Regions from separate parts of the Kitasatospora sp. NPDC056184 genome, predicted to be linked through region 2. Evidence: predicted binding sites of a transcription regulator. Region 2 holds the regulator's gene; each other region holds the start of a gene.
The links. Region 2 encodes HrcA, which represses chaperone genes, less so after heat shock. Its sites were predicted from a motif close to TTNGCACTCNGNNNNNCNGAGTGCNAA; they were not measured.
Positions count from the first base shown of each region.

Region 1: the regulator HrcA is predicted to act here: its motif matches at 3,965-3,991, upstream of ACFC0B_RS31400 (FmdB family zinc ribbon protein).
Region 3: the regulator HrcA is predicted to act here: its motif matches at 2,480-2,506, upstream of groES (co-chaperone GroES).

Region 1 covers NZ_JBHJUI010000021.1:62,586-72,439, reverse strand. The annotation lists gene ACFC0B_RS31415 (penicillin acylase family protein) at 1-395, opposite strand, end outside; gene ACFC0B_RS31410 (potassium/proton antiporter) at 685-2,175, shown strand; gene ACFC0B_RS31405 (MFS transporter) at 2,501-3,874, shown strand; gene ACFC0B_RS31400 (FmdB family zinc ribbon protein) at 4,003-4,317, shown strand; gene ACFC0B_RS31395 (hypothetical protein) at 4,549-4,848, shown strand; gene mscL (large conductance mechanosensitive channel protein MscL) at 4,878-5,297, shown strand; gene ACFC0B_RS31385 (hypothetical protein) at 5,319-5,552, opposite strand; gene ACFC0B_RS31380 (sigma-70 family RNA polymerase sigma factor) at 5,695-6,666, opposite strand; gene ACFC0B_RS31375 (phosphatase PAP2 family protein) at 7,063-7,893, shown strand; tRNA gene ACFC0B_RS31370 (tRNA-Arg) at 7,980-8,052, opposite strand; gene ACFC0B_RS31365 (glycosyltransferase family 39 protein) at 8,253-9,818, shown strand.
Region 2 covers NZ_JBHJUI010000015.1:56,375-66,228, forward strand. The annotation lists gene ACFC0B_RS27050 (DUF2785 domain-containing protein) at 1-752, opposite strand, end outside; gene ACFC0B_RS27055 (hypothetical protein) at 816-1,403, opposite strand; gene htpX (zinc metalloprotease HtpX) at 1,434-2,354, opposite strand; gene hrcA (heat-inducible transcriptional repressor HrcA) at 2,630-3,664, shown strand; gene dnaJ (molecular chaperone DnaJ) at 3,738-4,880, shown strand; gene ACFC0B_RS27075 (16S rRNA (uracil(1498)-N(3))-methyltransferase) at 4,962-5,711, shown strand; gene ACFC0B_RS27080 (S41 family peptidase) at 5,793-9,035, shown strand; gene ACFC0B_RS27085 (histidine triad nucleotide-binding protein) at 9,173-9,526, shown strand; gene ACFC0B_RS27090 (ribonuclease Z) at 9,531-9,854, shown strand, end outside.
Region 3 covers NZ_JBHJUI010000006.1:85,912-95,765, forward strand. The annotation lists gene ACFC0B_RS14305 (LysR family transcriptional regulator) at 1-141, opposite strand, end outside; gene groL (chaperonin GroEL) at 282-1,916, opposite strand; gene groES (co-chaperone GroES) at 2,033-2,338, opposite strand; gene ACFC0B_RS14320 (methyltransferase domain-containing protein) at 2,651-3,859, shown strand; gene ACFC0B_RS14325 (polysaccharide deacetylase family protein) at 3,835-4,755, opposite strand; gene ACFC0B_RS14330 (hypothetical protein) at 4,855-5,118, opposite strand; gene tsaD (tRNA (adenosine(37)-N6)-threonylcarbamoyltransferase complex transferase subunit TsaD) at 5,115-6,203, opposite strand; gene rimI (ribosomal protein S18-alanine N-acetyltransferase) at 6,196-6,729, opposite strand; gene tsaB (tRNA (adenosine(37)-N6)-threonylcarbamoyltransferase complex dimerization subunit type 1 TsaB) at 6,789-7,445, opposite strand; gene ACFC0B_RS14350 (hypothetical protein) at 7,710-8,360, shown strand; gene ACFC0B_RS14355 (hypothetical protein) at 8,426-8,644, opposite strand; gene tsaE (tRNA (adenosine(37)-N6)-threonylcarbamoyltransferase complex ATPase subunit type 1 TsaE) at 8,770-9,267, opposite strand; gene ACFC0B_RS14365 (alpha/beta fold hydrolase) at 9,391-9,854, opposite strand, start outside.

The DNA.
Region 1 (9,854 bases), on a different contig from region 2:
TCGAACTCCTTCTGCGCGATCTGGCGCCAGCCCATGGTGCGGATCATGGAGTCGGTGTCGACCTGGCCGTCGCCGAACATCTCGGAGAGCCGGCCCGCGGTGATGTGCCGCCGGACGTCCATCTCCCAGAAGCGGTCCTGGGCCTGGACGTAGCCCTGGGCGCGGAAGAGGTCCTCGGAGGTGTCGGCGTAGAGCTGCGGGATGCCGTTGGCGTCGCGCTTGACGTCGACCGGCGCGCTCAGGCCCGCCAGCTTGATGCTGCCGTCGACCTCCGGGAAGGACGCACGGACCGCGGCCACCCCCCGGTAGCCGCCGTAGCCGGCGCCGGCCACCAGCAGGACGACCAGCACGATCACGATCAGACGGGCGCGCCGGAACTTCTTGGAGCGGGGCATCTGGGTCCTTGCGGTCCTCACTGGGGGGCGGGCGGACATGTCAAGAGCACGGAGCAGTGACAGGGCACCACATTAGGCCGCCCCGGCTGGCGGCCGTGCACGGGGGACGCTCACGGTGGGATCGGAGGGGCTGGAGCCGCGAGGTGAGGCGCCGGTGACAAGCGAACTTAAAGATATGGCAAAATGTTAGACTGAGTAACGATCCGCAAGGGGAGTAATCGGTGCGTGACGCCGTCGCCCCTGTCGGTACCCCGTCCGCCGCCCGCTGCCACGCCCGAGGTGCCCCTGCGTGAATGTCGACCACCTGAACCAGCTGCTCCTCGAGTTCTCCGTGATCCTGCTGGTCGCGGTGGTCGCCGTGCGGGTGTCCACGAAATCGGGCCTGCCCAGTCTGCTGATCTACCTCGGCATCGGCGTGGCGCTCGGCCAGAACGGCCTGGGCATCTCGTTCAACAACGCCGAGCTCACCCAGGTCCTCGGGTACGCGGCGCTGGTGGTGATCCTGGCCGAGGGCGGCCTCAAGACCAACTGGCGCGAGGCCAGACCCGTGATGCCCGCGGCCACGGTGCTGGCCACCGTCGGCGTCGGGATCAGCGTCGCCGTCACCGCGGCCGGCGCGCACTACCTGGTCGGCCTGGACTGGCGGACCTCCCTGCTGCTCGGCGCGATCGTCTCCTCCACCGACGCCGCGGCCGTCTTCTCGGTGCTGCGGACGGTGCCGCTGCCCCGCCGGCTGACCGGCCTGCTGGAGGCCGAGTCCGGCTTCAACGACGCGCCCGTGGTCATCCTGGTCGTCTCCTTCGCCACCGTCGGCGCGCACGACTCCTGGTACGTCCTGCTCGCCACGATCGCCGCCGAGCTGGCGGTCGGCCTGGCCATCGGCCTGCTGGTCGGCAAGCTGGGCGCGTTCGGCGTCAAGCACGTCGCGCTGCCCTCCTCCGGCCTCTACCCGATCGCCGTCATGGCGCTCACCGTGCTCGCCTACGCCGGCGGCGCGCTGCTGCACGGCTCCGGCTTCCTCGCCGTCTACGTCAGCGCGGTGGTGCTCGGCAACGCCAAGCTGCCGCACGGCCCCGCCGTGCGCGGCTTCGCCGACGGCCTGGCCTGGATCGGGCAGATCGGCATGTTCGTGCTGCTCGGCCTGCTCTGCACCCCCGAGTCGATGGGCTCGGCCGTGGTGCCCGCCCTGGTGATCGGCGCGGTGCTGGTCTTCCTCGCCCGGCCGCTCTCGGTGGTGCTGACCCTCACGCCGTTCCGGCTGCCGGCCCGCGAGCAGGCCCTGCTCAGCTGGGCCGGGCTGCGCGGGGCGGTGCCCATCGTGCTGGCCACCATCCCGCTGGTCTCCGGCGCACCGCTGGCGCAGGACGTCTTCAACATCGTCTTCATCCTGGTCGTGGTCTTCACCCTGCTCCAGGGCCCGACCCTGCCCTGGGTCGCCAAGGCCCTGCGGATCGGCGAGGGCTCGATGGGCCAGGACCTCGACATCGAGTCCGCGCCGCTGGAGAAGCTGCACGGGCACCTGCTGTCGGTCGCGCTGGCGCCGGATTCGAAGATGTCCGGCGTGGAGATCGGCGAGCTGCGGCTGCCGGCCGGCGCGGCGGTGACCCTGGTGGTGCGCGAGGGGAACAGCTTCGTGCCGGACAAGACCACCGTGCTGCGCGGCGGGGACGAGCTGCTGGTGGTGACCACGGACGAGGTCGGCGAGGCGGCCGAGCGACGGCTGCGGGCCGTGGACAAGGGCGGCAAGCTCGCCGACTGGCTGAACGGGCGCGGCGGCTGAGGGCCGGCGACTGACGGCTGACGAATGGCGGCCGGCGGCCGCACCGGGTGTTCACCCCGACGTCACGGGACAAGTTTGGATCCGTCCGGTAAGGTCGGGGTGAGCGCGCATCTACGCGCGTAAATTTCGCTTCGGTCGATACACCGAACCCCCAGCATCTGCCTGAAGCAGAGTTGGCGCGACCGCTCGGCGGCCGCGGCCCGGCCCGGCCCACCGCCGGACCGGCCCGGTATCTACCCCGGTCGACGCGCGAGAGGACGACTCTCGGCGCCGTCGGGGCCGTCCCATGCCCTGCCGCGCTACCAGGCAGCAGGAAGGACCGACCGTGACGGCCCGCCGAACGGTCGAGAGCGTCCAGGACGCCCGCAGCACCCGGACCGCCGCCCCCGCGGAGACCACCGCGAGCGCCGCCGCGCCCGCCCGCGTCGGCTACGGGGCGCTGCTGCGCACGCCCGGCGCCTGGACCTTCCTGGCACCCGCGTTCGTCGCGCGGCTGCCCTACGCGATGCTCGGCATGGGCATCCTGCTGCTCGTCAAGGACACCCACGGCTCGTACGGCACCGCCAGCACCGTCGCGGCGGTGGCCGCCGTCGCCCAGGCGCTGATCGGCCCGCAGACCGGACGGCTCGCCGACCGGTACGGCCAGGCCCCGGTGCTCGTCCCGGCCGTCGTGGTGCACGCGGTCTCGGTCGGCGCGCTGATCGCGCTCGCGCTGGGGCACGCGCCGGCCTGGAGCCTGTTCCTCGCCGCCGCCCCCGCCGGGGCGAGCGTGCCGCAGATCGGCGCGATGGTCCGGGCCCGCTGGATCGCCACCTTCTCGGCCGAGGGCGCGTCCCCGGCCTCCGCCGCCAAGCTGAGCACCGCCTTCGCCTTCGAGTCGGTGACGGACGAGTTCACCTTCGTGATCGGCCCGATCCTGGCCGCCGCCGTCGCCACCTCGGTCAGCCCCTCGGCCGCGCTCGTCGCCGAGGCCGCGCTGACCCTGGCCGGCGGTCTGGCCTTCGCCGCCCGGCGGCGCAGCGCGCCCGCCCGGGTGGTGCGCGAGCCCGGCGTCCGGCAGGCCTCCGCGCTGGCCTCGCCCGGCGTCCGGCTGCTGGCCGGCGCCTTTCTCGGGGTGGGCGCCGTCTTCGGCGGCATGCAGGTCTCGGTCAACGCCTTCGCCGACTCGGTCGGGCAGCACGGCGCCGCCGGCACCGTGTACGGCGTCTTCGCCGGCGGCTCGATGGTGGCCGGCGTGCTGTACGGCGTGATCGCCTGGCGGCGCTCCGTCCAGCAGCGGATGGTCATCAGCTACGGCCTGCTGGTGCTGGGCTGCTCGACCCTGTGGGCGATGCCCGACCTGGTCTCGCTCTCGATCGCCGGCCTGGTCTGCGGCCTGGCCATCGCGCCCACCCTGATCAGCGGCTACACCCTGGTCGAGACGCTGGTCGAGGACGGCGCCAAGACCGAGGCCTTCACCTGGCTGACCGGCGCCATCGGCCTGGGTCTGGCGACCGGCGCGACGGCGGCCGGGCGGCTGATCGACGCGCACGGGCCGTCGGTCGGCTTCCTGGTGCCGGTGACCGGGGCCGGGCTGGGCCTGATCGCGCTGGTGACGCTGCGGGGGCTGCTGGTTCCGCGCGGCGCGCGCGGCACGGTGGACGCCGGCTCCGCGGAGCGCGGCGCTCCGGCCCGGCTGGTGGGCGCGGCCGAGCACTGAGCGCGCCGGCCGGATCGGAACCGGGGCCCGACTCATCTCACATTCGAGTCGCTGGACTGATCCACCGGAATGCCGCATCATTGACCATCGTTAGCACTCATCAGGCGAGAGTGCCAGGAGGAAGACAAGTGCCCACGTACCAGTACCAGTGCACCGAGTGCGGCAACGGCCTGGAGGCGGTGCAGAAGTTCACCGACGAGCCGCTGACCACCTGCCCCGACTGCCAGGGACGGCTCCGCAAGATCTTCTCCGCGGTGGGCGTGGTCTTCAAGGGCTCCGGCTTCTACCGGACCGACAGCCGCTCCTCCTCCAGCAGCTCGGTGGGCGGGGGCTCGTCCTCGTCCTCCTCGTCGACCTCGGGCTCGTCGACCTCGGGCTCGTCGGGCTCGTCCTCGTCGAGCACGTCGACCCCCGCCGCGAGCCCCGCTCCGGCGGCCGGCTGACCTCCGGCCGGGCACCGGCACCAGGTTTCCGGAAGGCCCGTCGCTCCCGCTTCCCTGCGGGAACGACGGGCCTTCCGTCATCTCCGGGGGCGTTCGCTCACTCCTCGGGGTGAAGGTTTCCGTCCACAGCCCCGGGTTTTCCACAGGCTGGGGATCACCGTTTCCGGCCGGGGCGCGGACGGCCCAGAGTGGCGGTCACCGGAACCCCGAAAGCCGACCCTGGAGGTGCCCGTGCGCACCGGCTCGTCCGTCCTCCCCGCCCGTCCGCTGCCGATCCCGCCGCTGCCCGCGTCCAGCGTGCCGCCCCGGCAGCCGGTACCGCCGTTCGCGCCGATCGGCGGCCGGGCGGGCCCCCGCTACCGGCTCCGGCGGGCGCTGCGCCGCCACGCCCCGGTCCCCGCCGTGCTGCTGTTCGCGGCGGCGGCCGCGCTCACCCTCGGCCCGGCCTGGGCGGGCCCGCCCGCGCCCGGGGCGCCGCCGCCGGTGGGCCGAACGGGTTGCCCGTCGGAGGGGGGAGAAAATCACCCGTGACCGGTGGAGGACTTCGTCGTTCACGCGGCATGAAAGGCTTCAAGGAATTCCTGCTGCGCGGAAACGTCGTCGAGCTGGCCGTCGCCGTGGTCATCGGCGCGGCCTTCACCAACATCGTCAACGCCTTCGTCAAGGGCGTGATCAACCCGATCGTCGGCGCCTTCGGAGCCAAGGACCTCGCGTCCTACAGCTCCTGCCTCAAGGGCCCCTGCGAGGTGTCCGACACCGGCGAGGTCACGGCCGGCATCCTCATCCTCTGGGGCAACGTGCTGAGCGCGGCCCTCCAGTTCGTGATCACCGCGGCCGTCGTCTACTTCTGCCTGATCCTGCCGATGACCCGCTACACCGCCCGGCGCAAGACACTGGCCGAGGTCCAGGCGGAGGCCGAGGCCAAGGAGGTGCTGCTGCTCACCGAGATCCGCGACGCCCTGGTCACCCGGGCCGGCTGAGGCCGGGCCGGGAGCGGCCGGTCAGTCCCCGTGGTGCGGCGGGCGCTGGCTCAGGTACCAGTCGAGCCCCCGTCCAGCGCTCTCCCCCGCCCCGGGGCGGTCGCCCCAGCCGGTGTCGGTGTCGTCCCGGGACTGCCGCTCCAGCGGGTCGCCGAAGACCAGCCGGGCCTTCGCCGCCTTCCGCGACCTGTCCGCCGGCTGCTCCGTCGTCGCCCGCTCGGCGCCCTTCTCCTCGGCCGCCTTCTCTTCCGACACCTTCGCCTCCACCGCTCTCGACCTTCCCCCGCCGCCGTTCCCGCCCACTGTCACCAGCCTAGAAGGCCCCGGCACGACGGCGGGCCCGGCACGGACCGCTCCGCACCGGGCCCGCCGGCCACCGACACTCCCCCGATCCGCGTCACGCGGCCTCGAAGCCCGCGTGGTCGGCGATCTTCTTCAGCTCGGCCAGCGCGTGCTTCTCGATCTGGCGGATCCGCTCACGGGTCAGCCCGTGCTGCTTGCCCACCTCGGTCAGGGTGCGCTCGCGGCCGTCCTCCATGCCGTAGCGGGACCGGATGATCGAGGCCGTCCGGTCGTCCAGCCGCCCGATCAGGCCGTCCAGCTCCTCCCGGCGGAGCATCACCATCACGGCGTCCTCCGGGGAGGTCGCGCCGGTGTCCTCGACCAGGTCGCCGAACTGGGTCTCGCCCTCGTCGTCGACCGACATGTTCAGGCTGACCGGGTCCCGCGCCCAGTCCAGCACGTCCTTGATCCGGGCCTCGGTGGTGTCCAGCTCGGCCGCGATCTCGGCGGGCTCGGCCTCCCGCCCCAGCTCCTTCGACTTCTCCCGCTGCACCCGGCGGATCCGCCCGAGCTCCTCCACCAGGTGGACGGGCAGCCGGATAGTGCGCGACTGGTCGGCGATCGACCGGGTGATCGCCTGGCGGATCCACCACGTCGCGTAGGTGGAGAACTTGAAGCCCTTGGCGTAGTCGAACTTCTCCACCGCGCGCACCAGGCCCGCGTTGCCCTCCTGGATGAGGTCGAGCAGGGGCAGGCCGCTGCGCGGGTAGCGCCGGGCGACGGCGACCACGAGGCGCAGGTTCGAGCGGATGAAGACGTCCTTGGCGCGCTCGGCGTCCTCGGCTATCGCCTCCAGCTCCTCGCGCCGCACGCCCTCGGGAAGCCCGCCCTCGTCCAGCAGGTGCCGGGCGTACACGCCGGCCTCGATCCGCAGCGAGAGCTCGACCTCCTCGGCGGCATCGAGCAGGGGCGTCCTGGCGATCTCGTCGAGGTACATGCCGACCAGGTCGCGGTCGGCCTCAAGGTTGGTCGGGCGGGCCGCGCGAGTCCGGTCGGCCCTGTCGCGAACGACGGCACGGGTGGCCATGCTTGCTCCCTTTGCTGGTGTTGCCGCGGTCTGGCTGCCTGCCCGGAGAAGGGCAAGAAGTGCGGGCCCCGCGGGGCTCACACGTAACGATCCAACGAACAGAATCCGGACAACATTCCCAAGTCGCTCAGATTCTTCCGGCGATGCAGTATCCTGCCCGATCCCGCCCGCGATTCGGACGCAGGGTGACCGGCCGGACACCCGCCGCAACCCCTCCGGGGTCACTCGGCGCACCCCCGCGCACGCCCTCCCCCCTCCACAACCCCGCGGATCCCGGGCGCGTTCCCGCGCGGGGCGCGCCCACACCCCGGCGCACGCAGGTCCTCCGCACAAAAGATGCCAAATCGCTATCACCGCAGCGCACGATCGGCACGGGCGGCTGGGAAGGTGACAGCCATGCACCTGACCAACAGCTCGCCCTCCATCACCCCGCGTGACCGCCACCTGCTCCGGCACGCGGCGCTCGCGGTCTGCTGCGCCGTGCTGTTCGCCGTCCTGGCGGCCCTGGTGCAGACCGGTTGGAGCCCGCTCTCCCGACTCGACCACAAGCTGATCGACAACCTGCACCGCTTCGCGGTCGATCACACCGTGTGGACCGCCTCGGTGCAGATGTTCTCCGACACCGGCGGAACGATCACCATGCGCTGCGTGCTCGGCGCAGCCGCCCTCTGGCTCTGGCTGATCGGCGCCCGGACGCTGGGCGGCTGGGTCGCGGCCCAGACCCTGGTCGGCTGGGGCGGCCAGTGGGTGCTGAAGCTCTCCCTAGGCCGCCAGCGCCCGGCCTTCTCCGACCCCGTCTCGCACGCCGGCGGCCCGGCCCTCCCCTCCGGCCACGCGATGGCCTCCGCGATCACCTGCGCCGTCGTGGTCGGCCTGCTCTGGCCCCTGGCCGGACGGGCCGGCCGGATCGCCGCCTGCGCGATCGCCGTGCCGACCGTGCTGGGGATCGGCGCCTCCCGGGTCTTCCTGGGCGTCCACTGGCCCAGCGACGTCGTGGGCGGCTGGCTCGCCGCCGGCATCGTCCTCGGCAGCGTCACCGTCCTCGTCGAACTCGCCCGCCCGGGCGCGCTGGCCCGCGACTTCCGCCGGGTGAACTGGCGCACCCGCCCCCGGGTGCAACGCGTCCTGGCCTCCCCCGCCCGCCCGCCCCGCGAGCCCGCTCCCGACCCGGCTCCGGAGCCCGTCCCGGACCCCGCCGCCGACCACCCCGACGGCCTCCTGCGCTGACGCCCCCTCACCCGGAGAACGCCGCGGGCCCCCTCGGTCGCAACCGAGGGGGCCCGCGTTCACGTCATCCGCCGTGACCGGCGCTGTGCCCCAGGCAGGATTCGAACCTGCGACACCGGCTTTAGGAGAGCCGTGCTCTATCCCCTGAGCTACTGAGGCGGGGACGACCGCAGACAGCCTAGCGGATCGGGCGCGCACGGGTGGGCGGGACGGGTCCGGCGGACGGGCCGGCCGACGGTGGGTCAGATGGGACGGGGGCGACCGGACCGACCGGAAGCGGCGCCGATAGCCTGGGAGGACGGACCCTCGGACGGACGGGCCGGGGACCCTCCGGCGGGGGGAGAGAACGGGGGCGGCAGATGGCGTCGGGTGACCGGTGGGACCGGGGCCCCGTCCGCCTCGTGCGGAAGGCGGCCGGACCGGCGGTGTGGCTCGCGCCCGCGCTGGTCATGCTGACGATCGGCGCGTACCGGCTGACCTCGCCCGCGCTGTGGCGGGACGAGGTGGCGAGCTGGACCTCGGCCACCCGGCCGCTCGGTGACCTGCTGCGGATGCTGCAGCACGTCGACGCCAGCAACGGCGCCTACTACGTCCTGCTGCACGCCTGGACGGCCCTGTTCGGCGACTCGGAGATCGCGCTGCGGCTGCCCTCCGTCCTGGCGATGGCGGGCGCGGCCGCCTTCACCGCGCTGACCGCCCGGCGGCTGTACGGCGGCCGGGTCGCGGGCGTCTGCGCGGGACTGCTGTTCGCGATGGTGCCGCTGGTCTCCCGGTACGCCCAGGAGGCCCGCTCGTACGCGCTGGTGACCTGCGCCGTCGCCGCCGCGACCTGGTTCCTGCTGCGCGCGCTGGAGCGGCCGGTGCTGCGCTGGTGGGCGCCGTACGGTCTGGCGATGGCGGTGGCGGGCGCGGCGCACCTGGTCTCGCTGAGCGCCCTGGCCGGCCAGGCGGCGCTGGTCGCGCCGTACCTGTGGCGCACCACCGGCCCGGCCCGGCGGCGGCTGCTCGGCCGGCTCGCGCTGACGCTCGCCGCCGTGGTGGTGCTGGTGCTGCCGGTGGCGCTGCTGGGCCGGCAGCAGTCCGGGCGGCAACTGGGCTGGCTCGCCCGGCCGACCGTGCACCAGCTCGTGCACTTCGGCGAGCCGCTGTTCGGCTCGGCCCGGGTGTTCCACGTCTTCCTGGTGCTGGCGCTGCTGGCCCTGCTGCTGCCCGGGCGGCGCGGTCCGGCGCTGCGGCTGCTGGCGCTCGCGGTGCTGCCGGTGCTGGCGGTCTGGGCCGCCTCGTTCGGCCCGACCTCGTACTTCCTCGACCGGTACCTGCTCTTCACCCTGCCCGCCTGGGCCGCGCTGGCCGGCTGCGGGATCGGGGCGGGCTACGCCGCGGTGACCACCGTGGCCCGGCGCGGCCGGACCTCGCCGCGGGTGCGGGCCGTGGGCCTGCTGCTCGCGGCCGGCATGGTGGCGGTGACCGGGGCGGCGGCCATGCCGAAGCAGTCCGTGGTCCGCTACGCGAACGCGCACGCGCAGTCCAAGGAGCCGTACCGGGACGTCGCCCGGCTGATCGCGGCCGGATACCGCCCGGGGGACGGTCTGGCCGTGCCGCTCGGCGACCAGGCCTGGTCGATGGTCGGCCCGGGTGTCTCCTACTACCTGCCGGACGACGTCCGGCCGTACCCGCTGTTCGAGGCGACCGGGGCGGTCCAGGCCGAGGACCTCTTCCCGGTGCCCTGCCCGCAGCCCGCCGAGTGCACCGGCCGGGGGAACCGGGTCTGGCTGGTCGTGCTGGGCAACACCCCCGACCCGCTGGCCGCGCTGCCCGCCGACCAGGCGGCCGTGCTGCAGGCCCGGTTCGGGGTGCCGCAGCAGGTGACGCCGCTGGGCGGGATGACGCTCTCGCTGCTGGACGGGACCCGCGCCGGGCGCTGAGCGCCGACCGGCCCGGGTGCGCCGGGACCGGGGCCG
Region 2 (9,854 bases):
AGGATCCCGGCGATCCGTTCGCGCAGCGCGGCCGAGTGCGGCAGCGGCACCGGGTCGCCGCCGCGCTCCATCCGCACGCCCCGGTCGGCGAGCACGTACAGCATCCGCAGCGTGCGCAGGGTGTTGGAGACGACCGCGGGCACGGCGCCGGTGGTCGCCGAGGGGCGGCGCGGCGGCTGGGCGGCGATCACGTCGAGCCAGCCGAGCGCCTGCCGCTCGGTCAGCTCGGGGCGGGTGAGGATCTGGGCGAGGGCGCGGCCGAGCCGGTCGTCCTCCAGCGCGTCCAGGACGTGGTCGGTGGGGGCGAGCAGCCGGGCGGCGACCAGCTCCAGCAGCGGCGCGGGGTCGGCGAGCAGCGGTCCGCGTCCGAGGGCGGCCAGGTAGTCGGCGCCGTGCGCGACGGCGTGCAGCCAGCCGAGTCCGGGATCGAAGCCGCGCAGGTCGCTCTCGGCGAGGTACCAGCGGGCGAAGGCGTCCAGCCAGGCGGGGCGGTGGGCGCCGAGGTCGGCGAGGTCGGCGAGGATCAGCGGGGCGAAGGTGCGGGCCTGGATCTCGGGGTCGGACAGCCGCTCGGCCATCTCGTCGCCGAGGGCCAGGCGCTGCTCCGGCGTGAGCAGGGGCACCCAGCGGCACAGCTGCTCGTAGGCGAGGCTGTCGCGCACGTGCGGGTCGGGGGAGCGCAGGGCGGCGCTCACGGCGGCGAGGGTCTCGGGGGTCGGGTCGGCGGTTTCGAGGGAGGTCCAGTCGATCATGGTCGGACCCTAGGCGCGCGGGGGAGCGGCGGCCACCGGATTTCCGGGCGCCGGGAGGGCGGCTCACAGCCCCGGGGCGCCCCAGACCGGGAACCAGCGGGTGAGGTCCTTCTCCAGCCGCAGGTCGTTGCCGAGCATGGCGTTGACCTCCAGCTCCAGCGGGCTGTCGCGCTTCTCCCCGCCGCCCGGCAGCGGCGCGAACGGGTAGAAGGTGCCGCGCTTGTAGAGGTAGACCAGGGCCAGCGGCCGCCGCCCCGCGGCGTCGCGGAAGCCGACCAGCGAGCAGAGCAGCTGCGGCCCGAAGCCGTTCGCCTCCAGCTCGCTGTTGACCGCGTGCAGGTCGTTGACGAGCTCCGGCAGCTCCTCGGGGGCGTGCCGGGCGAGCAGCCAGGAGTAGCCGTAGTCGTCCTTGGACGCCTCGACGGGGACGCCGCCGCTCCCGGTGTCGGCGTCGAGCAGCGCCCGGACCTGCCGCTCGACCTCGTCGAAGGCCCCGCCCTCGACCGAGGCGAAGCAGACCGAGCCGAGCCCGGTGGGCCGGAAGCCCGCCCCGGCCTCCAGCGTCAGCGCGGCGGACGGCACCCCGAACAGCTGGTCGAGGTCGGGCTTGACGGGCCTGCTGCGGCCGAACAGCGCGTCCAGGATTCCCACGGCGGTCCTTCCGGGAGGAGGGTCAACGGGTCACCGGCCGAGCCGCGCGGAGATCTTCGCGAGCTGGGCCAGCCGCTGCTCCAGCGTCGGGTGGGTGGAGAACAGCTGGGTGGCGGCCTCGCGGGCGCTCAGCGCGGGGGCGAAGTAGAAGGCGTTGTAGGCCTGGGCCTGGCGCAGGTCCTTGGTCGGGATGGCGGCGATCTGGCCGGTCACCTTGGTGAGCGCCGAGGCCAGCGCGCTGGGCCGGCCGGTGAGCTGGGCGGCGGCCCGGTCGGCGGCCAGCTCCCGGTAGCGGGAGAGCAGCCGGGTCAGCAGGAAGCTGATCGCGTAGACGGCGATCGACACCAGCGGGACGACCAGCGCGACGATCGCCGCGTTGGGGTCGTTGCTGTTGCGCCCGCCGCCCATGAAGCCGCCGTACACGGCGATCCTGGTCATCGCGCCGGCCAGCACGCCGAGGAAGCCGGCCACCGTCATCACGGCGACGTCCCGGTGGGCGACGTGCGACAGCTCGTGGGCGAGCACGCCCTCCAGCTCCTCCGGCTCCAGCCGGCGCAGCAGGCCGGTGGTGACGCAGACCACGGCCTTCTGCGGGTTGCGGCCGGTGGCGAAGGCGTTCGGCATGTCGTTGCGGGCGACGGCGACCCGGGGCTTGGGCATGTCGGCGAGTGCGCAGAGCCGGTCGACGGCGCCGTGCAGCTGCGGGTACTGCTCCGGGGTGACCGGGTGGGCGCCCATGGCCCGCTCGGTGATCTTGTCGCTGAACCAGAACTGGGCGACGAACAGGCCGCCGGAGATCAGGACGATGATCGGCCAGGCGCCGCGCAGCAGGGCGATCAGCAGCCCGGTGAATCCGACGTACAGCAGTCCGATCAGGAACATCGTCCCCACCATCCGGCCGGTCAGGCCGCGGTCGGGGGCGAAACGGGTGTGCGGGCCCGAGGTCGACATCGCTGCTCCTCCGTTCGCCGTCCGCTTTCGATGCTGCCACCCGGGCGGGCCCCCGGCATCATCCGCGCGCCGCGAACTGCGGGCAGGATCACCCCGGCCGGGCCGTTCCTGCCGTCGGACCCGGGCCTTACACTGGCAGGTACGGTTCTGGCACTCCGGCGTTCAGAGTGCCAAGGCCGGGCCCCTCGGGGCCGGCCCGACGGGCTCGAAATGCGGACACATGCCACAACGGCGTGTCACAACGGACAACGCGTGAAGACGGAGGTGCGTGCCCCATGGCCGGTGAGGTCCGCCAGCTCGACGACCGCAAGCTCGCGGTGCTTCGCGCGATCGTCCAGGACTACGTGGGGACGGAGGAGCCGGTCGGCTCCAAGGCCCTGGTGGACCGGCACAACCTCGGGGTCTCCCCGGCGACCGTCCGCAACGACATGGCGGCGCTGGAGGAGGAGGGCTACATCCACCAGCCGCACACCAGCGCCGGGCGCATCCCCACCGACAAGGGCTACCGGCTGTTCGTCGACAAGCTGGCCGAGGTCAAGCCGATGAGCGCGCCCGAGCGGCGGGCGATCCGGCACTTCCTGGACGGCGCGGTGGACCTCGACGACGTGGTCGCCCGCACGGTGCGGCTGCTGGCCCAGCTGACCCGCCAGGTCGCGGTGGTGCAGTACCCCTCGCTGAGCCGCTCCACGGTGCGGCACATCGAGCTGGTCGCGCTGGCCCCGGCGAAGGTGATGCTGGTGCTGATCACCAACACCGGCCGGGTCGAGCAGCGGCTGGTGGACTGCCCCGGCACGGTCGGCGAGACCCTGCTGGCGGACCTGCGGGCCCGGGTCAACGCCCGGGCCGCCGGCCAGCGGCTCCCGGACGTCCCCGGGCTGCTGGACGAGCTGCCCTCGCTGTTCGAGGCGGCCGACCGGCCGACCGTGACGACCGTGCTGGCGACGCTCTTCGAGACGCTCGCCGAGCAGAGCGAGGAGCGGATCATGCTGGCCGGCACGGCCAACCTGACCCGTTTCGGCCACGACTTCCCGCTGACCATCCAGCCGGTGCTCGAAGCGCTGGAGGAGCAGGTCGTCCTGCTCCGCCTCCTGGGTGAGACCGCGGACGCCGGGATGACGGTCCGGATCGGCCGCGAGAACGCCTACGAGGGGCTGAATTCCACGTCGGTCGTCTCGGTCGGTTACGGTTCGGGCGACGAAAGCGTGGCCAAACTGGGTGTGATCGGTCCGACCCGGATGGACTATCCGGGCACAATGGGGGCGGTGCGAGCGGTGGCACGGTACGTGGGCCAGATCCTGGCCGAGTCGTAGGAACGAGCACCCTCAGATCCGAGGGTGCCCGAAGTCGCAAGCACTCTTACAGGCGGAACAAGCGGAGCATTTGGTGGCCACGGACTACTACGCGGTACTCGGCGTCCGACGGGATGCGGGGCAGGACGAGATCAAGAAGGCGTTCCGGCGCCTGGCGCGCGAACTGCACCCGGACGTCAACCCGGACCCGAAGACGCAGGAGCGGTTCAAGGAGATCAACGCCGCGTACGAGGTGCTCTCCGACCCGCAGAAGCGCCAGGTCTACGACCTCGGCGGCGACCCGCTCTCGCCCAACGGCGGCGGCGGGGCGGGAGGCTTCGGCGCGGGCGCGGCCGGCTTCGGCTTCTCCGACATCATGGACGCCTTCTTCGGCGCCGCCTCCGGCCAGCGCGGCCCGCGCTCGCGGACCCGGCGCGGCCAGGACGCCATGATCCGCCTGGAGATCACCCTGGAGGAGGCCGCGTTCGGCACCACCAAGGAACTCCAGGTCGACACCGCCGTCACCTGCACCACCTGCAGCGGCGAGGGGGCCGCGCCCGGCACCTCCGCGCAGACCTGTGACATGTGCCGCGGCAAGGGCGAGGTCTCCCAGGTCACCCGGTCCTTCCTGGGCCAGGTCATGACCTCCCGCCCCTGCCCGCAGTGCCAGGGCTTCGGCACCGTCGTGCCGACCCCGTGCCCGGAGTGCGCCGGCGACGGCCGGGTCCGCGCCCGCCGCACCCTGACCGTCAAGATCCCCGCCGGTGTCGACAACGGCACCCGGATCCAGCTGGCCGGCGAGGGCGAGGTCGGCCCCGGCGGCGGCCCGGCCGGCGACCTGTACGTCGAGATCGCCGAGACCACCCACGCGGTGTTCCAGCGGCGCGGCGACGACCTGCACTGCACCGTCACCATCCCGATGACGGCGGCCTCGCTCGGCACCCAGGTGCCGCTGCAGACCCTGGACGGGGTGGAGGAGGTCGACATCCGGCCCGGCACCCAGTCCGGCCAGTCCATCCCGCTGCACGGCCGGGGCATCACCCACCTGCGCGGCGGCGGCCGGGGCGACCTGATAGTGCATGTCGAGGTGCAGACGCCCACCAAGCTCGACGCCGAGCAGGAGGACCTGCTGCGCCGCCTGGCGGTGCTGCGCGGCGAGGAGCGGCCGTCCGGCCAGTTCGCGCCCGGGCAGCAGGGGCTGTTCTCCCGGCTGAAGGACGCCTTCAACGGCCGGTAGCCGTCCCGCGCGGGGGTGCCGAGGCTTCCTCGGCACCCCTTTCGCGTTCCCGTTCCCGTTCCCACTCCGGAGGTTCCCCGCATGACCGCGCCCGTGTTCGTCGTCGACACCGAGCGGATCGCCGCCGCCGCGCCCGGCGCGCTGGTGCGGCTGGACGGGCCGGAGGGCCGGCACGCGGCCGCCGTGAAGCGGCTGGAGCCGGGCGAGGCGGTCACCCTGGCGGACGGTCTCGGCCTCGGCGTGGACGGCACCGTCGCGGCGGTGCACGGCAAGGACGCGGTCGAGGTGACGGTGGCGGCGGTGCGCCGCGAGCCGCAGCCGGCGCCGCGGATCGTCGTCGTCCAGGCGCTGCCCAAGGGCGACCGGGGCGAACTGGCCGTGGAGACCATGACCGAGGTCGGCGTGGACGTGGTGATCCCCTGGGCGGCCTCGCGCTGCATCACCCAGTGGAAGGGCGAGCGCGGCGCCAAGGCGCTCGCCAAGTGGCGGGCCACCGCGCGGGAGGCCGGCAAGCAGTCCCGCCGGCTGCGCTTCCCCGAGGTCCGCGACCTGGTGACGACCCGGCAGCTGGCCCCGGTGCTGGCCGGCGCCGCCTTCGCGGCCGTGCTGCACGAGGAGGGCGCCGCGCCGCTGGCCGGGGCGGCGCTGCCGGACGGCGGGGACCTGGTGCTGGTGGTCGGCCCCGAGGGCGGGGTCTCCCCGGAGGAGCTGGCCGCCTTCGCCGAGGCCGGCGCGAAGCCGTACCGGCTCGGCCCGTCCGTGCTGCGCACCTCGACCGCCGGGGTGGCGGCGGGCGCGCTGCTGCTGGGCCGCACCGGCCGCTGGTCGTAGCGCGGGAGGGCGTCCCCCTCGGGGGTTCGCGGTCGGCGAAGTCCGGGCGCGCGGCCCGGACCGCTGCCTAGGGTGACGGGTGTGAGCGAACCCGAGAGCACTCCCGTGGGCGCCTATCTGCGCCACCCGCACCTGCACGGCGACCTGGTCACCTTCGTGGCCGAGAACGACGTGTGGCTCGCCCCGCTGGACGGCGGCCGGGCCTGGCGGCTGACGGCCGACCACGTCCCGGTCCGCCGCCCCTGGTTCTCCCCGGACGGCCGGTACGTCGCGTTCACCTCCACCCGGGACGGCGCCCCCGAGGTGCACCTCGCACCGGTGGACGGCGGCCCGTCCCGCCGGCTCACCCACTGGGGCGACGCCCAGACCCAGCTGCGCGGCTGGACGGCGGACGGCCGGCCGATCGCCACCACCGCCGCCGGGCAGGCCTCGCTGCGCCGCACCTGGGCGCACGCCGTGCCGCTGGACGGCGGCGAGCCGGTGCGGCTGCCCTACGGGCCGGTCGGCGGGCTGGCCTTCGAACCGGGCGGCGACCGGGCGCTGCTGGTCTCGGCGTTCGGCGTCGAGCCGGCCTGGTGGAAGCGGTACCGGGGCGGGCGGGCCGGCAAGCTGTGGATCGGCGCCGAGCGCTTCGAGCGCGTCCACGAGGAGCTGGACGGCAACATCGAGTCGCCGCTGTGGGTGGGGGAGCGGATCGCGTTCCTCTCCGACCACGAGGGCGTCGGCGCGCTGTACTCCAGCCTCCCGGACGGCTCCGACCTGCGCCGCCACGGCACCTCCCCGGAGGGCTTCTACGCCCGCGACGCCACCACCGACGGCACCCGGACGGTCTGGCACAGCGCCGGCGACCTGTGGCTGCTGGAGGACCTGGCCGGCGCCGGCCCGCGCCGCCTCGACGTCCGGCCGGCCGGTCCGCGCACCGGCCGCCGCCCCCGCCCGGTGTCCGCCGCGTACTGGCTGGAGGGCGCCGCCCCGGACCGCACCGGCCGGGCCGGCGCGGTGGTGGTGCGCGGCACCGTGCACTGGCTCACCCACCGGGAGGGCCCGGCCCGGGTGCTGGACGAGACGCCGGGCGTGCGCGGCCGCCTCGCCCGGGTGGTGCCGGGCCCGGCGGGCGAGGACGGCGCGCAGGGCGTGGTCTGGGTGACCGACGCCGAGGGCGACGACGCGATCGAGTACGCGCCCGCCGTGCTCGGCACCGAGCGCCGCCGGCTGGCCGCCGGGCGGCTGGGGCGGGTCCGCGCCCTGCTGGTGTCGCCGGACGGCAAGCAGCTGGCGGTCGGCTCGCACGACGGCCGGGTGCTGCTGGTCGCGCTGGCCGACGGGGCCGTGCACGAGTTGGCGCACAGCACCGACGGCGAGGTCAGCGGGCTGGCGTTCAGCCCGGACTCGGCGTGGCTGGCCTGGTCGCAGCCGGCCCTCGGGCCGTGGTCGCTGCGCCAGATCGTGCTGGCCAACCTGGCCACCAGGACGGTCTCCGAGGCGACCCCGCAGCGGTTCATCGACACCTCGCCGGCGTTCACCGCGGACGGCCGGCACCTGGCGTTCCTCTCGGTGCGCAACTTCGACCCGGTGTACGACTCGCACGTCTTCGACCTGTCGTTCCCCAACGGCTGCCGCCCGTACCTGATCACGCTGGCCGCCGACACGCCGAACCCGTTCGGGCCGAGCCGGGCCGGGCGGCCGGCCGGCGGCGAGGACGACGAGCCCAGGGGCAAGCGGGCGGACGGCGAGGAGGGCGGGGCCGACGCGCCGCCGGTGACCAGGGTCGACCTGGACGGCATCGCCGACCGGATCGTGCCGTTCCCGGTGGAGGGCGGCCGGTTCGGCGCCCTGCGGGCCGCCAAGGACGGCGTGCTGTGGACGCGCGTCCCGCTGGTCGGCGAGCTGGGCGACGAGGCGGCCTCGCTGGAGGACGAGCGCCCGCGGCCCGCCCTGGAGCGCTTCGACTTCCGCAAGCGCCGGGCCGAGCAGCTGGTCGACGGCCTGGACGGGTTCGCGGTGAGCGGCGACGGCACCCGGCTGGCCGTGCTGGACGAGGGGGAGCTGCGGATCCTGCCCGCCGACCACAAGGCGTCCGGCGACGACGAGGAGGTCGACGTCGACCTGGACCGGCTGCGGGTGACCGTCGACCCGGCGGCCGAGTGGCGGCAGATGTACGACGAGAACGGCCGCCTGATGCGGGACAACTTCTGGCACCCGGAGCTCTCCGGGGTGGACTGGGCCGGGGTGCTGGCCCGCTACCGCCCGCTGGTGGAGCGGCTCGGCTCGCACGACGACCTGGTGGACCTGCTCTGGGAGGTGCACGGCGAGCTGGGCACCTCGCACGCCTACGTGGTGCCGCACGGCCGGCACACCGAGCCGGCCCGCCGGCAGGGCCTGCTCGGCGCCGACCTGGTCCGGGACGGCGAGGTGTGGCGGATCGCCCGGATCCTGCCCGGCGAGTCCTCGGACCCGCGGGCGCACTCGCCGCTGGCCGCCCCGGGCGCGGCGATCCGCCCGGGGGACGCCGTCCTGGCGGTCAACGGCCGCCCGGTGGACCCGGTGACCGGCCCGGCGCCGCTGCTCGCGGGCACCGCCGGGCAGCCGGTGGAGCTGACCGTGGCCGGCAAGGACGGCACCGACCGGCGCCACCCGGTGGTCGTCCCGCTCGCCGACGACGAGGCGCTGCGCTACCACGACTGGGTGGCCGGCCGGCGCGCCGCCGTGCGCGAGCTGTCCGAGGGCCGGCTCGGCTACCTGCACATCCCGGACATGCAGACCACCGGCTGGGCGCAGATCCACCGCGACCTGCGCTCGGAGATGGCCCGGGAGGGCGTGATCGTCGACATCCGGGGCAACCGGGGCGGGCACACCTCGCAGCTGGTGATCGAGAAGCTGTCCCGGCGGATCGTCGGCTGGGGCGTCGCCCGGGACATCGCCAGTCCGGCGCCGTACCCCGAGGACGCGCCGCGCGGGCCGGTCGTCGCCCTGGCCGACGAGTACTCCGGCTCGGACGGCGACATCGTCAACGCCGCCATCCAGGCGCTCGGCATCGGCCCGGTGGTCGGCACCCGCACCTGGGGCGGGGTGATCGGCATCGACAGCCGGTACTCGCTGGTCGACGGCACCCTGGTGACCCAGCCGAAGTACGCGTTCTGGTCGGAGCGGGTCGGCTGGGGCCTGGAGAACCACGGCGTGGACCCGGACGTCGAGGTGCCGTTCCCGCCGCACGCGTGGGGGGCGGGGGAGGACCCGCAGCTCGCCGAGGGGGTCCGGCTGGCGCTGGCGGCGCTCGCCGAGCGGCCGGCGAAGACCCCGCCGCCGCTGCCCGGGCGCCGCTAGGGCGGGCCGGCCCCGGCGGCGCCCGGGCAGGTTCTCTCCTTCGGGTCACGCCCGCCTGGCGTGACCCGAAAGAGAGGGCCTAGCATGCCGCCGTACGCACCGACCCGCTCAGCACCAGCACCCGCGAGGAGAACCCGATGGCCGGCGAGCCGCAGCCCGACTGCCTGTTCTGCAAGATCGTGGCGGGCGAGATCCCGGCCACCGTGGTGCGCAAGACCGAGCGGGTGCTCGCCTTCCGCGACATCGCCCCGAAGGCCCCGGTGCACGTCCTGGTGATCCCGCACGCCCACTACCCGAACGCCGCCGCGCTGGCCGCCGAGGAGCCGGAGACCGCCGGCGAGCTGCTCGCCGAGGCCGGCCGGGTCGCCGCCGACGAGGGCCTCGCCGACTACCGGCTGATCTTCAACACCGGCGCCGGCGCCGGGCAGACGGTCTTCCACGCCCACGTCCACGTGCTCGGCGGCAAGCCGATGACCGAGCGCATGGTCTAGCCGGGTGTCGCAGCGCGAACTCGTCGTCCTCGGCACCGCCAGCCAGGTCCCGACCCGGCACCGCAACCACAACGGCTACCTGCTCCGCTGGGACGGCGAGGGCCTGCTGTTCGACCCCGGCGAGGGCACCCAGCGGCAGATGCTGCGCGCCGGGGTCTCGGCCACCCAGCTCACCCGGATCGCCGTCACGCACTTCCACGGCGACCACAGCCTGGGCCTCGCCGGGGTGATCCAGCGGATCAACCTCGACCGGGTCCCGCACCCGGTGGACGTCTACTTCCCGGCCTCCGGCGAGGTGTACTTCGAGCGGCTGCGCCACGCCTCCGCC
Region 3 (9,854 bases), on a different contig from region 2:
CGGGGTGTCCACGGACTTCTCCAGGGCCTTCATCTGCTGGCTGATGGCGGGCTGGGTGCAGCCCAGCTCGCGGGCCGCGGCGGAGAAGGAGCCGGTGCGGGCGACGGAACGCAGGACGCGCAGGTGGCGGGCCTCGATCATGCCACCAAGATATAAGGGATTCTTTGCAATACGCAAAATTCAACTGATAGTTGAAGACTGGAACAGCTCGGAACGGCCGCAGGCCCGGCCCGCCGCCCCTCGCGGGGCGCGGACCGGGCCTGCGGTCAGTCGTTCGGGCCTCAGTGCGAGTGGCCGTGACCGCCGTGCGAGTGGCCGTGACCGTTGTCGGCCTCCTCCTCCTTCTTCTCCACCACGAGGGTCTCGGTGGTGAGCAGCAGGGAGGCGATCGAGGCGGCGTTCTCCAGGGCGGAGCGGGTGACCTTGACCGGGTCGATGACGCCGGCCTTGACCAGGTCGCCGTACTCGCCGGTGGCCGCGTTGTAGCCCTGGCCCGGCTCCAGCTCGGAGACCTTGGAGGTGATGACGTAGCCCTCCAGGCCGGCGTTCTGGGCGATCCAGCGCAGCGGCTCGTGCAGCGCCTTGCGGACGACCGCGACACCGGTGGCCTCGTCGCCGGACAGGCCCAGGCCGTCGTTCAGCACCTTGGCGGCGTGGACCAGGGAGGCGCCACCACCGGCGACGATGCCCTCCTCGACCGCGGCGCGGGTCGCCGAGATGGCGTCCTCCAGGCGGTGCTTGCGCTCCTTGAGCTCCACCTCGGTGGCGGCACCGACGCGGATGACGCAGACGCCGCCGGCCAGCTTGGCCAGGCGCTCCTGCAGCTTCTCGCGGTCCCAGTCCGAGTCGGTGTTGGCGATCTCGCCCTTGATCTGGGAGACGCGGCCGGCCACGGCCTCCGACTCGCCGGCACCGTCGACGACGATCGTCTCGTCCTTGGTGACGGTCACGCGGCGGGCCGAGCCCAGCACGTCCAGACCGGCCTGGTCGAGCTTGAGGCCGACCTCCTCGGAGATCACGGTGCCGCCGGTCAGGACGGCCAGGTCGCCGAGGATCGCCTTGCGGCGGTCGCCGAAGCCCGGGGCCTTGACGGCCACCGCGTTGAAGGTGCCGCGGATCTTGTTCACCACGAGGGTGGACAGCGCCTCGCCGTCGACGTCCTCGGCGATGATCAGCAGCGGGCGGGAGGAGCCGCCCTGCAGGATCTTCTCCAGCAGCGGCAGCAGCTCCTGGATGGAGGAGATCTTGCCCTGGTTGATCAGGATGTACGGGTCCTCCAGGACCGCCTCCTGCCGCTCCGCGTCGGTGACGAAGTACGGCGACAGGTAGCCCTTGTCGAACTGCATGCCCTCGGTGAAGTCCAGCTCCACGCCGAAGGTGTTCGACTCCTCGACGGTGATGACACCGTCCTTGCCGACCTTGTCGATCGCCTCGGCGATCAGCTCGCCGACCTGCGTGTCCTGGGCGGACAGGGTGGCGACGGCGGCGACGTCGTCCTTGCCCTCGATCTCGCGGGCGACCGACAGCAGGTGCTCGGAGACGGCGGCGACGGCCTTGTCGATGCCCTTCTTCAGGGCGGCCGGGCCGGCGCCGGCGGCGACGTTGCGCAGACCCTCGTTGACCAGGGCCTGGGCCAGCACGGTGGCGGTGGTGGTGCCGTCACCCGCGACGTCGTTGGTCTTGGTGGCGACCTCCTTGACGAGCTGCGCGCCAAGGTTCTCGTACGGGTCGTCGAGCTCGACCTCGCGGGCGATGGTGACACCGTCGTTGGTGATGGTCGGGGCGCCGAACTTCTTGTCGATGACGACGTTGCGGCCCTTGGGGCCGATGGTCACCTTGACGGTGTCGGCCAGCTTGTTGACACCGCGCTCCAGCGAGCGGCGGGCGTCCTCGTCGAACTGCAGGATCTTCGCCATGTTCCCTATTCCCTCGGGGGTGCGGCCGTCGCGGCGGCCGCTCGACTACGTGAACCAACAGCCACGCCCCGGTCCCCTGTCACTGGGACACGGATCCGGGGCGTGGCTGGACGTCTTTACTTCTCGATGATGGCGAGAACGTCGCGGGCGGAGAGCACCAGGTACTCCTCACCCTGGTACTTCACCTCGGTGCCGCCGTACTTCGAGTACAGGACGATGTCACCGACGGCGACGTCGAGCGGCAGACGCTGGCCGTCCTCGAAGCGGCCCGGGCCGACAGCCAGGACGACGCCCTCCTGGGGCTTCTCCTTGGCGGTGTCCGGGATAACCAGGCCGGAGGCCGTGGTGGTCTCGGCGTCGAGCGGCTGGACCACGATGCGGTCCTCGAGCGGCTTGATGGCAACCTTGCTGCTGGTGGTCACGTCCGAGCTCCCCTTCGGAGATTACGGGGTTTTCTAACGGGTAGGGGCGAACTCGCGGATCTGCCGTCGCGGGGGTCAGACACGCACTGTCGCGTTAGCACTCCCCCGGTGGGGAGTGCTAGTGACGACCATAGGCTGCGGTTAGCACTCAGTCAACCAGAGTGCCAACGACGCGCCCGTCGGGCCGCGCGGGGCGGACGAGCGGCCGTACTCCCGTGCGAGGCTCCGCCCGGGCGCCGGGCTGTCGCCGTTCGGCTGTCCGGCCTTCGTACCGGTCGTCCCCGGCACCCTCCGACCGGCGAGAATGGCGGGGTGGAGAACGACGACCTGCGGCCCCTGCTGACCGACCGGGGCCAGGCCCTGCTCGCCGAACTGCGCGACTTCGCACCCGGGGAGGAACTGGCGCTGGCCACCCGGCTGCGCAAGGAGCACCCCGCCGAGCTGGTGTCCGCCGCCTTCGGGCAGGCCCGGCTGCGGCAGCGGGCACGGGCCAAGTTCGGCGCCGACGCCGACCTCATGTACTTCACGCCCAACGGCGTCGAGCAGTCCACCCGGCGCGAGGTCGCCGAGTGGCGGGCGCGCCGTTTCGCGGACCTCGGGGTGAAGCGGCTGGCCGACCTCTGCTGCGGGATCGGCGGCGACGTGCTGGCGCTGGCCCGGGCCGGGATCGAGGTGCTCGCGGTCGACCGGGACCCGGCCGCCTGCGCCGCCACCGCCGCCAACGCGGCCGCCCTGGGGCTGGCCGACCGGGTCGAGGTGCGCTGCGCGGACGTCGCCGACGTCGACGTCACCGGCTTCGACGCGGTCTTCACCGACCCGGCCCGGCGCACCTCGCGCGGCCGGGTCTTCGACCCCGAGGCGTACGCGCCGCCGCTGTCCTGGGCGATCGAGGCCGGCCGGCGCACCCCGGTCGGCGCGCTCAAGGTGGCCCCCGGCATCCCGCACGAGGCGGTGCCGGCCGACGCGGAGGCCGAGTGGGTCTCCGACCACGGCGACGTCAAGGAGGCCGTGCTCTGGTTCGGCACCCGGGCCGGGCACCCGCACCGCGCCACCCTGCTGCCGCAGCGGGCCAGCCTCACCGGCGGCGAGCTGCCCGATCCGCCGGCCGGCCCGGTCGGCCGCTACCTGTACGAACCGGACGGCGCGGTGATCCGCGCCCACCTGGTCGCCGAGGTGGCGCGGCAGGTCGGGGGACGGCTGATCGACCCGAAGATCGCCTACGTGACCTCGGACGAGCTGGTCGACACCCCCTACGCGCACGGCTTCGAGCTCACCGACGTGCTGCCGTTCCACATCAAGAAGCTCAAGGCGCTGCTGCGCGACCGCGGCGTCGGCACGGTGGTGATCAAGAAGCGCGGGATGGCGATCACCCCGGAGGAGCTGCGCCGCCAGCTGAAGCCCTCCGGCCCGAACGAGGTCACGGTGATCCTCAGCCGCACCGACCACGGCCCGCTGATGATGCTCGGCCGGCCGGTGACCGGACCGGCCGCGGCGGTTCAGCCGGCCGGCGCCGCGATGTAGTCCTCCAGCCGGGCCACCGCGAAGCCCTGCTCCTGGATCCGGGCCAGCATCTCCCCGAACATCTGCGTCATCGTCTCGCCCTTGAGGTCCTTCGGGCCCCGGAAGTGGGCGAGCACGATGTCGCCGGGCCGCAGCTTCTTGTCCGCCGCCTGGTACTGCATGTCGTGGATCTGCATCGACTCGCGCCACAGCACGATCGCCCGCGGGCCGCACTGCTGCACCGAGGAGTTGAGCGCGGGCGTGTTGGCGCCGTCGCCGTACGGCGGGCGGAACAGCAGCGGCGGGGTGCCGTACTGCTGGGTGAGCGCGGCCTGGGCGTCGCAGACCTCCGACTTCTGCTTCTCCGGGGTCACCTTGCTCAGCTGCGCGTGGTCCACGGTGTGGTTGTGGACGTGGTTGCCGAGCGCCTGGAGCCGCTTGAAGTAGCCGTAGTCGTCCTTGACGATGTCGCGGGTCAGGAACATCGAGACCGGGACCTTGAGGTCGGTCAGCATCTCGACGAACCTCGGGTCCTTCTCGGCGCCGTCGTCGATGGTGACGAAGACGACCTTGTCGCTGGTCCGCACCTCGCTGAACACCGGGACCGGGCCGGTCCGCTGGAGCTTCACCGGCTTGTCGGCGGGCGCCGGGGGCGCGGGCGGCAGCGGCGTGAGGTTCCACTTCGCCCAGGCGGCGGCGTCCGCGGCGGCCGGGGCGGGGGGCGTGCTCGGCGACGGGGTGGCCGCGCCCTGCCGCGGTGAGGGGGTCCCGGCCGGGGCGGTGGTACCGCTCGGCGCCACCAGGGCCGCGGACGCGGCGCCGCTGTCACCCCCGCCCGAGCACCCGGTGCCGGCGGCCAGCAGAACCGCCGCCCCCACCGCGTACGCCGTCGTCCTGCTCCACCCGTGCCTGTCCACCGCGCCGTGCTCCCCGCTCCCGTTCAGCGTTCTCGCTCGCTAGCACGGTAACGGTCGGACGTTCGGTTCCCGGTCGGGCGTGCGAACGGCGGCCCGGGGCTACTCCACGTGCTCGCTGGTGAACGACCAGCGGTGCACCGGGCGGCCCAGCAGGGCGGCGGGCGGATCCGGCGGCGGCACCGGCTCGCCGGACCACCAGGTGATCAGCAGCACCCTCTCGCCCGGGGCGGCGAACAGCTCGGTGCGCAGCAGCCCGGCGCGGCCGCGCAGCGCGGGCAGCGCGGTCTCCCGGACCCAGGCGGAGAGCTCGGCGCCCCGCCCGTCGGCGGCCCGGGCCTCCCACATCGCGGCGGTGGTGCTCACGCCTGCCCGCCCAGCGCCCGGTACGCCTGGCCGTGGAAGTCCGGGTGCGGCACGTGGACCTCGGTGACCGGCAGCGAGGAGTCCGCCGACAGGTCGAAGGAGGACGGCGCGCGGTCCCGCCAGACCATCTCGGAGCCGAGCGCGGCGACCATCGCGCCGTTGTCGGTGCACAGGCCCGGGCGCGGCACCCGCAGCCGGATGCCGGCCCGGTCGCAGCGCTGCTGGGCCATCTCGCGCAGCCGCGAGTTGGCCGCCACGCCGCCGCCGATCATCAGGTGGTCGACGCCGTTGTCCTTGCAGGCCTTGACCGCCTTGCGGGTCAGCACGTCGGTGACCGCCTCCTGGAAGGACGCCGCGACATCGGCGACCGGCACCTCCTCGCCGGCCCGGCGCTTGGCCTCCACCCAGCGGGCGACGGCGGTCTTCAGGCCGGAGAAGGAGAAGTCGTACTCCGGGTCCTTGGGGCCGGTGAGGCCGCGCGGGAAGGCGATCGCCTTCCGGTCGCCCTCGCGGGCGGTGCGGTCCACCACCGGGCCGCCGGGGAAGCCGAGCCCGAGCACCCGGGCCACCTTGTCGAAGGCCTCGCCGGCCGCGTCGTCGATGGTCGCGCCGAGCGGGCGCACGTCGCTGGTGATGTCCTCGCTGAGCAGCAGCGAGGAGTGCCCGCCGGAGACCAGCAGGGCCATCGTCGGGGACGGCAGCCGGCCGTGCTCCAGCTGGTCCACGCAGATGTGCGAGGCGAGGTGGTTGACGCCGTAGAGCGGCTTGTCCAGGGCCCACGCGTACGCCTTGGCGGCGCTCACGCCGACCAGCAGGGCGCCGGCCAGGCCGGGGCCGGCGGTGACGGCGACGCCGTCCAGGTCGCTCGCCTTGACGCCCGCGGTGTCCAGGGCCCGCTGGATGGTGGGGACCATCGCCTCCAGGTGCGCGCGGCTGGCGATCTCGGGGACGACGCCGCCGAACCGGGCGTGGTCGTTGACGCTGGAGGCCACCGCGTCGGCGAGCAGGGTGGTGCCGCGCACGATGCCGACGCCGGTCTCGTCGCAGGAGGTCTCGATGCCGAGGACGAGCGGTTCGTCAGCCATGGGGGGTGTCCTTCTTCACGTCCGGTCGCGGGTGGTCCGCGGGTTCGTCGAGGTCTTCGGGGGCGGCGGCGCCGTCGACGGCGGCGGCCGCGAGGTCGAGGCGCATCACCAGCGCGTCGACGTTGGCGGGCTGGTAGTAGCCGCGCCGGATGCCGACCGGCTCGAACCCGAAGCGCTCGTAGAGCCGCTGCGCGCGGGTGTTGTCCACCCGCACCTCCAGCAGCAGGTCCGCGCAGCCGCGCCGGGCGGCCTCCCGGACCAGGTCGGCGAGCAGCGCCGCACCGAGGCCGGCGCCCTGGTGGCGGCCGTCCACGGCGATGGTCTGCACGTCGCCCTCGCCGGCCACCGCCATCAGCCCGGCGTAGCCGACGACCGTGCCGTCCGGGGCCTCGGCGACGGTGTAGTGGCGGGTGCCGCCGGGGCGGGCCTCGGCCAGCTCGGACCAGAACATGCCGGCGGACCAGGCGTCCTCGGGGAACAGCTCCAGCTCCAGCGCCAGCACCGGGGCGATGTCCCACCAGCGCATCGGGCGCAGCACGGCCGCCGGAGCGGCGGTGCGCACGGCCCCGTCGGTGCTCGGGCCGGTCACGCCGGGAGCACCGCCTTGTAGCCGGCCGGCACCTGGGCGTCCGGACGGCGCAGGTAGAGCGGGGCGTTGGGCAGCAGGGACCGGCCCGCCGCCAGCTCGGCGGCGGCGAAGCCGGCGAGCGCGCCGGCCGAGACGTGCTCGGGGCCCCGCGCGCCGGGGAAGGCGTCCGGGTAGAGCAGCGCACCGGCGCCGACCGAGCGCGCCGGCGGCGTCAGCTCGCCCGGGCGGTCCACCGACGGGCCCTCGGTCCGGCGGCCCTCGGCGTCGTAGGCGGCCCAGTAGACCTCCTTGCGGCGCGCGTCGGTGGCCACCGTGAACGGCTCGCCGGCCAGCCCCTCGGCGCGCGCCCGGTGGGCGATCGCGTCCAGGGTGCAGACGCCGTGCACCGGCAGGCCCAGGGCGTGGCCCAGCGCGGCGGCGGTCACCAGGCCGACCCGCAGGCCGGTGTACGGGCCCGGGCCGACGCCCACGGCGATGTCGGTCAGCCGGTGCTTGTCGACACCGGCCGCCCGCAGCACCTGGTCGATCGCGGGCAGCAGGAGTTCGCCGTGGCGCCTGGCGTCGACCTGGTCGGTCTCGGCGAGGACGGACGTGCCGTCGTGGACGGCGGCGGTGACGGCGGGGGTAGCGGTGTCGAACGCGAGCAGCAGCACGGGTCAAGGTTAGACCGGTCGGGCGGCGACCTGTCGGGGCGCGGTCCCGTCCCGCCGCCCGGGGCGCGTGCGCCGCACCGGCGGGTGCGCGCCCGGACCGGTGGGTGTGCGCCTGGCGGGTGCGCGCCCGGCGGGTGTGCGCCGCCCGATCGAAAACCGGCCCTACGGCGGAACACACGTCCGACGCGATGCGGACCGGACGGGCGAACCTGGCACGATGGGGCCGACGGTTTTGGGACGGCGGTGGGAGCACACGTGGCGAAGATGGGTCCTGGAGTGGTGGTCACGGGGCTGACCCTGGGGGCCCTGGCGGTGGTGAGTCTGCTGGCCTTCCAGGCCAACGGAGCGCAGGACCGCGCGGTCGCCGCCAACCCCGGCGCGAGCACCACCGCCTCGTCCGGCGGGCCGGCCGCCTCGGCCACCCCCAGCGCCACGCCCACGCCGACCGTCCCGACGCTGCCCACCGCGGGCACCGGCACCGGGCTGCGGGTCGTCTACTCGGTGGGCGCGCACTACGTCTGGCTGATCGACCCGAAGAAGACCCCGCAGGTGGTGGCCGCCTTCCCGGTCACCCCGGGCACCGTCGAACCGCTCCCCGGCAGCTACCCCGTGTACAGCCGCACCCAGACCACCACGGGCACCGACGGCAAGCAGATCGAGCACGTGGTGCGGTTCGCCCAGCAGAACGGCGTGGTGTTCGGCTTCAGCGCGGCCGTCGACGGCGCCACCGGCACCCCGGCCGCCGCGCCGACGCCGTCCGCGTCGGGGACGCCGTCCTCGATCGGGAGCGGCACGGCCGGCGCGAGCGGCGACCCGAAGACGGGCAAGACCGGCGGCATCCGCAGCAGCCGGGCCGACGGCCAGCTGCTCTGGGACTTCGCGCCGAAGGACACCAAGGTGGTCGTGATCGCCTGACCCCGGCGGGCCGCGCGGCCACAGGGCTGCGCGGCCGTGGCGGGCGCGCGTGGGCGAGGGCCTGGCTAGGCGGCGCGGCGGGTGGCGTGGGCGCGGTCGTCCGACGGCGACCGTCCGGCCCGCGGGTCCGCCGCCGGGCGGCGTTCGGGCGGAGTGGAGACCGCCTCCGCCGCCGCGCAGGCGGCCAGCAGGGCCCGCATCGGCTCCCCCTCGGCACGGCGGTCGGGCCCCTCGGCCCCGGTCCCGCGCGGTTCGCGCTCCGGGGCGGGCGTGGTGCTCGGCATGGCGCCTCCTAGTTAGGCAGACCTAACCTCAGAACCCATCCCACCACGCCCGGGACCCCGACCGCAACATCTTCCCGACAGCCTGTCGGCAAACCGTGACCGGGCAGGCCTGCGCCGCCGGGCCCTCAGGCCAGCACGGACAGGTCGACGCCGTCCCAGCGGGGGCCGATCCCGGTCAGCAGCACCCGGCGCGGGTCCAGGTCGTCGCCCGCAGCCTCGGCGCCGATGGCCCGCTCGATCCGGACCTCCAGGCGGTCCTCCGAGAGCCGTTCGACCTTGCCCTCGCCCCACTCGACGACCACCACCGACTCGGGCAGCGAGACGTCCAGGTCGAGGTCCTCCATCTCGTCGAGGTTCCCGCCCAGCCGGTACGCGTCGACGTGCACCAGCGCCGGGCCGCCGACCAGCGACGGGTGCACCCGGGCGATCACGAAGGTCGGCGAGGTGACGGCGCCGCGCACCCGGAGGCCCTCGCCGAGGCCCCGGGTCAGCGTGGTCTTCCCCGCTCCCAGCTCGCCGGAGAGCAGCACCAGGTCCCCCGGCCGCAGCAGCGCGGCCAGCTCCCGGCCGAGCCGGCCCATCCGGTCGGGGGTGGCGGCGGTGAGAGTGGCGTGCGAGCCCATGCGCGAATCAAGCCCTTCGGTCCGTACGGCGGCGCACCGGCTCTCGGGCGCCCCCGCTACCGTGCCACATCCCCGGCACCACCCGCGCCGGGCGTCCGCGGACCCCGGCCCGCGGGGCTCCCCCTACCGTCCCTCGACGGCCGGGGGCGCCGGCGGGACGGCGGCACCGCGGTAGCGGGCGGCCCGCTCGAACAGCGCGGCCAGCCGCTCGTCCACCGCGTCCGGGCGCTCCAGCATCACCAGGTGCCCGGCGTCCTCGACCAGGACCAGCTCGGCGCCCGGCAGTTGTTCGGCCATCACCTCGCCGTGGCCGGGCGGGGTCAGCAGGTCCTTGGTGCCCGTCAGCACCAGGGCCGGGATGCCGCGCAGCGCGGCGAGGGCCTCGGTCTTCTCGTGCGCGGAGAACACCGGGTAGAACTCGGCCACCACGTCGATCGGGGTGGCGTCCAGCATCTGCTCGGCGAACCGGGCCACGCCCGGGTCGACGTCCTTCCCGCCGAAGGAGAACCGCCGGTAGAGGACGGCGCTGACGTCCGTGCCCAGCCGGCGGGTCGCCTCGACCAGGTCCACCTGACGGCCGAGCAGCT